Regions from separate parts of the Paenarthrobacter sp. YJN-5 genome, predicted to be linked through region 3. Evidence: predicted binding sites of a transcription regulator. Region 3 holds the regulator's gene; each other region holds the start of a gene.
What was found. Region 3 encodes LexA, which represses DNA repair genes until DNA is damaged. Its sites were predicted from a motif close to TCGAACANNTGTTCGA; they were not measured.

Region 1: HMI59_RS23565 (LexA family transcriptional regulator) is a predicted target of LexA. The motif match lies at 1,181-1,196, and genes of this name have one in related genera.
Region 2: HMI59_RS08785 (LexA family transcriptional regulator) is a predicted target of LexA. The motif match lies at 802-817, and genes of this name have one in related genera.

The regions. Positions count from the first base shown of each region.
Region 1 is NZ_CP053545.1:390,086-392,346, reverse strand. It holds gene HMI59_RS23570 (Y-family DNA polymerase) at 1-731, opposite strand, end outside; gene HMI59_RS23565 (LexA family transcriptional regulator) at 724-1,161, opposite strand; gene HMI59_RS23560 (hypothetical protein) at 1,279-1,575, shown strand; gene HMI59_RS23555 (hypothetical protein) at 1,634-1,849, shown strand; gene HMI59_RS23550 (hypothetical protein) at 1,888-2,166, shown strand; gene HMI59_RS23545 (hypothetical protein) at 2,163-2,261, shown strand, end outside.
Region 2 is NZ_CP053544.1:1,850,369-1,852,629, forward strand. It holds gene HMI59_RS08775 (hypothetical protein) at 1-40, opposite strand, end outside; gene HMI59_RS08780 (hypothetical protein) at 37-447, opposite strand; gene HMI59_RS08785 (LexA family transcriptional regulator) at 832-1,287, shown strand; gene HMI59_RS08790 (Y-family DNA polymerase) at 1,303-2,261, shown strand, end outside.
Region 3 is NZ_CP053544.1:2,929,264-2,931,524, reverse strand. It holds gene HMI59_RS13830 (ATP-dependent DNA helicase) at 1-764, shown strand, start outside; gene lexA (transcriptional repressor LexA) at 761-1,507, opposite strand; gene HMI59_RS13820 (LysM peptidoglycan-binding domain-containing protein) at 1,850-2,206, shown strand.

The DNA.
Region 1 (2,261 bases), on a different replicon from region 3:
AGGGGGATGCAGGCGATCTCGTTGAGTTCAAGAATGGTGCGCTGCATCAGCACCGAGAACCGCTTCCGCATGGCGACTGGATCCGCCGCCTTCAGGTCGGCAATCGTGAAGATTCCCATGCCGTTAAGTCTTTTGCCGAGCCGGCCGGCGATTCCCCAGATGCCCGTGACGGGAACCCTGGACATGATGTGGTCCCGGTGCGCGGCCGGCAGGGTGTCGTAGCTGCAGACGCCGCCGAGGGCAGGGTTCTGCTTGGCGACGCGGTTGGAAAATTTTGCCAGGGTCTTGGTGGGTGCGATGCCCACGCAGACCGGCAGGCCGACATGCTTAGCGACGGCTGCTTTGATTTCGCGCCCAGTCTTCACTAGCTCCTCCGGGGTACCGCGGAGCCTAAGGAAGGCCTCGTCGACCGAATACACTTCGACCGCGTAACTGAAGCGTCCCAGCAGCTCCATGACGCGGCTCGAAAGATCGCCGTACAGCTCGTAGTTGCTGGACAGGGCTTGGACGCTGGCGAACTTCGGGTCCGCCTTCAGCTTGAACCAGGGGTCACCATTTTCGATGCCGAGAGCCTTCGCTTCGTTGGAGCGCGCGACCACGCAACCGTCATTATTGCTCAAAACGACAGCGGGTCTACCCTCCAGGCTAGGGTCGAACGCGCGCTCACACGAGACGTACATCGAGTTCACGTCCACGAGGGCAAAGCGCTCCGAGGTCGCGAGGTCAGACATGGTGCAGGCAGCGGGTGGCGACACCCCAGATGCTCAGCTCGGCCAGCTCCGGCACGATGATGTCCGGGTAGTCAGGGTTCTCGGCTACCAACCGGACTGTACCGTGTTCGATCCGGAGCCGCTTGATGGTCAATTCCCCGTCGAGGACTGCGACGACGACGTTCCCGTCCGCCGGCGTCAGCGACCGGTCCACGACCAACTCGTCCCCGTTCGAGATGCCGGCTCCTGTCATCGAATACCCGGACACACGGACAAGGAAGGTGCTCGTGACGTCCCTAATGAGGTGCTTGTTTAGGTCAACCCGTCCGTCGAAGTATCCTTCTGCGGGACTAGGGAACCCGGCAGGCACGGCCGCCGCGGTGATGAGCGGACCGGCCGGCCCAGCCGGGTCGAGGTCGTATTCGAGGACGGCGATGACGACGGCACCCATGACCCTCCCTTTTCCACATTCGAAGACGTGTTCTCCACAGACTTATCCCCATGTGAACGTGTATTCGATTGTACGCTCCGGGAAGCGGTGTGGAACCGTCCGTACACATGGCCTCACATGAAGCATTTCCTTGCGCGCACTGCCTCCGCACTGATCCTCGCGGGCGGTGCACTGCTGCTGACCGGCTGCCAAAGCCCAGGGACCGACTTCGACCGTGCGCTGGACGTGACGCCCGCCCACGAGACGGCCGCACCTACGCCAGCTCCAGAGGCAGCGAAGCCGTCCACGCCGTCGGCCGGCCTGGATCTGCATTTCGGCCCTGCCTCATTTGGGATCAGCTGCGTCACCGATTCCGCAGGGGACGGCACGAGCGGGACCGCAGCCCTGATGTGCAGCTGGAAGACCGGGCGCTGATTGTTGCCGTCCCGCGGCCGCGTGGAGGTGAACCATCCTTTCCGCACACATCTGGGACATGCTCTTTACCTACCTCTTCCATGCCTACGCCGCCTGGCTCTTTGCCAGCGCCATGTTCATCTGGCTGGGCTTCGTCCTGTACCGCACCACACGGAACACGCTGGCAGAATCGTCCGGTCCGGCCCAGCAGGGGGTCGGAGCTCCGACCCCCCTCGTGCGGATCCCGCCCCGACCAGCCCGCAAGCCCCGGGTCCCGCTGACCAACGCCGCGTAACGGTGAGCACAACAAGGACTTCCGCACACATGAGTCCCATGACTACGACCCTGACCCGCCCCCGCCGTCCCCAGGCACTGCCGCTGACCGTCGAGACCACTCAGGTCTGGGGTGCGTTGCTGTCCTCCTATTCCGAAGACACCGGATCCGTTTCCGTCTGGTCCACTGAAGACGGAGCGCTCCGCTACGCCGAACGAGTGCTGGCCGCCCAGCCGGGCATCGAGTTCGAGCTGATGACCTGCACCGGCAACGACACCTGGCGCTCCGTTGCCGAAGGTGACGGCATCCGGCAGGTCATCGCCCGCCGCTGGTCATGAGCGGCACAGACCGGGACCAGCGCGCCCGCCCGCACTCGGGAAAGAACTGTCCCGAGTCCGCCAACGGCGGCTGCGTCTACTGCCACACCGGGAAC
Region 2 (2,261 bases), 1.1 Mb from region 3:
CGTCGGTGGACGGCATGATCTCATTCAGCCCCTGGCTCACGTCAGCTCCCCGTTCTCCTCGTCCAGCAGATAGTTGTCGCCCCTGGTCAGCCCGAGCAGGGAATCGAAGCCCATGGTCACGACCCGCTCGAGGTTGGCGTTGTTCGTCGAAAGCGCCTTGAGCTCGTCGACGACCTGGTTGATGCGCGCGGTGAGCAGATCAGGGATGTCGAAGTCGAGATTCTCGCGCCGGATCTTCTCGGCGATCGCCTCAGCGTAGTACTCGTTGGCGGAGGGGTAGCCGCGCCGCTGCGCCCAGTACTCCGCCCGCTGCTTCTCGTCCGAGGACAGGCGGGTGAAGACCCGCTCCCTGCGGTCGCTGCCGTTCTGGTCGGTGCCCGGTCCACCGGACCTGGTCGCAGCGCTCGCAGCGGGAGGCGCAGCCTTCGGCTCGTCGACGACGGTCATGTCTGGCCTCTCCTGTCATATTCGACCGATGTACGAGTCCATTCTAACTTCATTCGAATGCCTGTCACGAATGATTGGGCAATGACTTCTGATAGATATTTGCGGAGCGATTAAGCGGAGGAGTAGAGTCATCTGCGTCACCCGGTCAGTGCCTGATCGCGTGCCCCCCCAAAGGGCGGCCCCGGGTCCTCGGCCCCAAGGCCGGGGCCGCTGAACGTTGGTTCGCACCTCTCGTTCGTGCGAAAAAACGAGGCCCCGGCACGCACGAAGCGCACCAGGGCCTTTTCCTGCGTTGACCACCCAAGGACTCACGCTGCGTTGCTCGTCATCCCTGCTCGGGCGTACGATGAGCTATCGAACATATGTTCGAAAAAGGAAGTGGACATGCAGGCCTCGCAGCCAGAACCCTTGGCGCTCACCGAGCCGCTGATGCTTCCGCTCGCACCGGAAGCGGTTGCCTGCGGCTTCCCCAGCCCGGCAGAGGGATATTGGGCCGGTGACCTTGATCTCATTCAATACATGGTCCGCGACCCGACCTGTACATTCATCTGGCGTGCAGCCGGCCATTCCATGACCGGAGCCGGAATCAATGACGGCGACCTGCTGCTCGTGGACCGAGGGATCGATCCGGTTCCGGGCAAGATCGTGATCGCCGTCGTTGACGGCGAATACACCGTCAAACGGCTGGACGTCATCCGGGGACGCGCAGTTCTCCTGGCGGAGAACCTCGACTATTCCGACATCGTCCTCCATGAACACACAGAGATGACGGTGTGGGGCGTGGTCACCTGGATCCTGCATGCTCCGAAAATCAGGCGCGGTGTCAGACCCCGCCGATAGTCTCCGGCCGTGGCAATGACTATTCCGACCCCAGCACCCGATCAGATCGCTCTCGTAGACTGCGTCTCCTTCTACGCCAACGCCGAGCGAGTGTTCGATCCCACGCTGGGAGACCGGCCGACTCTGGTCTTGTCCAATAATGACGGCTGCGTAGTCGCTGCGTGCCCGTTGGTGAAGGCGCTGGACCCCGACATCATGGGCAAACCGTGGTTCAAGATCCGCGGTTGGTGCCAGGCCAAAGGTGTTGCGGTCAGATCATCGAACTATGAGCTGTATGGATCGCTAAGCTCCCGGGTAGCCACCATTCTGGGCCGCTTCAGTGCCTGGCAGGAGGTGTATTCGATTGACGAAAGCTGGCTGAAACTCCGGGGAACTCCTGACGAGCTCGAACCACTGGGCCAGGAGATCCGCGGAACTGTCCTTCAGCTCACCGGCATCCCCGTTCGTGTGGCGATCGCTCCCACGAAAACCCTGGCCAAGGTCGCTGCCCTCGGCATCAAGAAAAACCCGGATTTCGACGGCGTGCTCGACCTCCGGCGCTTTCCGGAAGAGCAGCTTGACCGGATCCTCGACTCACTTCATGTCACGGACCTCTGGGGCGTCGCTGGCCGTAGTGGCAAACGCCTTGCCGGGCTCGGCATTCATACCGCCAGGGAGCTGCGCGACGCTGATGCCAAATGGCTCCGCAAGCGGTTCTCCGTCGTCATGGAGAGGACAATCCTGGAGCTCAGGGGACAGAAATGCATCGAACTGGAGACTCAGCCGCCCGCCGCCAAAGACCAGCTCATCTACTCCCGCAGCTTCTCTCGGAAGCTCACGAACCGCGATGAGATGCACCAGGTGCTCTCGATCTACGCCCAGCGCGTTTCAGCCCGGCTGCGCGCGCAGAAATCCGTCGCCGGCGTGCTCTCGGTCTGGGTCTCTACCGGCTGGGCCGACGAAAACACCGTTCCTCATTCTGCGCACAAGGCGGT
Region 3 (2,261 bases):
ATCACACAGTCGTGTTGACCTCCGCTACGCTTGCCATCGGCTCGGCCTTCGAACCGGCCGCCGGCGGATTGGGGCTGGTGGGTGACGGCGCGCCCAGCTGGACAGGGCTGGACGTCGGGTCCCCCTTCGACTACCCCAAGCAGGGTGTTTTGTATGTCGCCCAGCACCTGCCGAAGCCGGGCAGGGGCACGTCGCCGGAAGCCCTGGACGAACTCGAAGACCTCATTCGGGCATCCGGTGGGGGAGCGCTGTGCCTTTTCTCCTCGCGGCGCGCGGCGGAAGAGGCGGCTGATGCCATGCGGTCGCGTTTGGATGTGGACATCCTGTGCCAGGGCGAATCCACCATGGCGGCGCTTGTGAAGCAATTCTCCGATGAACCGGACACCTGTCTCTTCGGCACGATGTCCCTGTGGCAGGGAGTGGATGTTCCGGGTGGTTCCTGCCGCCTGGTTGTCATCGACCGGATCCCCTTCCCGCGGCCGGACGATCCACTCATGACCGCACGCTCCCGGGCGGTGGCACAGTCCGGTGGTAACGGATTCATGGCGGTCTCAGCAACGCATGCGGCCATTCGCTTGGCACAGGGCGCCGGGCGCCTCATCCGCTCGACAGGGGACAAAGGCGTGGTTGCCGTTCTCGACTCCCGGCTCTCCACGGAAAGGTACGGAGGCTTCCTGCGTGCCGCACTCCCGCCATTCTGGACGACGACGGACCGCAAGGTAGTGCAGGGAGCTTTGGGGCGGTTGGCGAAGCAGGACCCTTAGAGGGAGCGCAGCACCGAAACGACCTTGCCCATGATGGTGGCCTGATCGCCGAGGATGGGCTCGTACTGGGTGTTTTGCGGGAGTAGCCAGGTGTGCCCGTCCCGCTGGCGGAAGGTCTTAACGGTCGCTTCGTCATCAAGCAGGGCGGCCACGATGTCGCCGTTGACGGCGTCGTTCTGACGGCGGACCACCACCCAGTCGCCGTCGCAGATCGCGGCATCGATCATCGAGTCACCGGCGACTTTGAGCATGAACAGTTCGCCGTGGCCAACCAATTGCCGGGGAAGCGGGACGACGTCCTCGACGGATTGATCGGCGAGGATCGGGCCGCCGGCCGCGATCCGTCCTACCAGGGGCACCATGGCGGTGTCACTGGCAGTTGCCAGCGAGGTGACATCCAAGCCGCCGCTGCTGAGCAGTGTGCCGGGAGCCTCCACCCCGGGAATGCTGGCGCCGCTGTCCAACGTCAGGGGCATGAGGACTTCCATGGCACGCGGTCGCTTGGGATCACGACGGAGGTAACCAAGCTTCTCAAGCTGGGATAGCTGATGGGTAACGCTGGAGAGGCTGGCGAGGCCTACGGTATCCCCGATCTCGCGCATGCTGGGTGGATACCCGTTGTCATTGACCGACCGCTGGATGGTCTCGAGGATTTTCTTCTGCCGGACGGTGAGGCTCTTGGGGGCTTTGGAGGCCTGTTGGCTGCGCAGGGATGCCCTGCCTCCTGTGGCTTTTGCTGCCATGTTCGCCAATGCCCTTCCGTTCCGCCCCGGGCCTGGTCCGTTGATGCCCGAAGATTCCGGGCCCAAAAATGTCAGACCCTCCTGTTGCACTGAATCTGTGCCTGTTTCTTCACTCAAACGTAGGTCAGGCACGGGCGTTTATCAAACATTTGTTCTAGCGAGTCTCGACACCATTCGTTGATAAGTGCTAAAAATGTCATAGCAAGGTTCGAATATGTGTTCTATAAACCGTTGCGGGTGTTCGAAGGATGTTCGAACGCCGGCGCGGAGTGCACACAGAGAATTGGCAAGCCTGCGCGGTTCACCGCCGGCGCAGGCAATCCTTCAGGAGGGCTCAGGCTCATGTCCGCTGTTACGTTCCACGATTTCCGCTCCACCCCCGCTCCTGCGCGCATCAGGCTGACGCGGCGCGGCAGGATGGTCTTCTTCGGCATTCCCGCAATGCTCCTGGTTGCCGCGCTGCTCAGCCTGGCGGGCTTCCTCAACTCGCCGGCAAAGGCATCGGACAGCCAGGCGCAGCTTCAGCCTCCTGTCGCAGTGAGCGTGACCGTTCAGCCGGGTCAGTCCCTCTGGGGAATCGCGGGAGCTGCTGCGCCAGAACGTGACCCCCGTGACGTGATTGCGGAAATTATCGAGCTCAATGATCTCCGCGGAGGCCGTATCCAGCCTGGCCAGCAGCTGTTCGTCCCTGCCGGCTAGCCCACCGGAAAGGTTCCCAAGGGCCAGGCTCGGTGTCACAGTTACAGGGCACTTC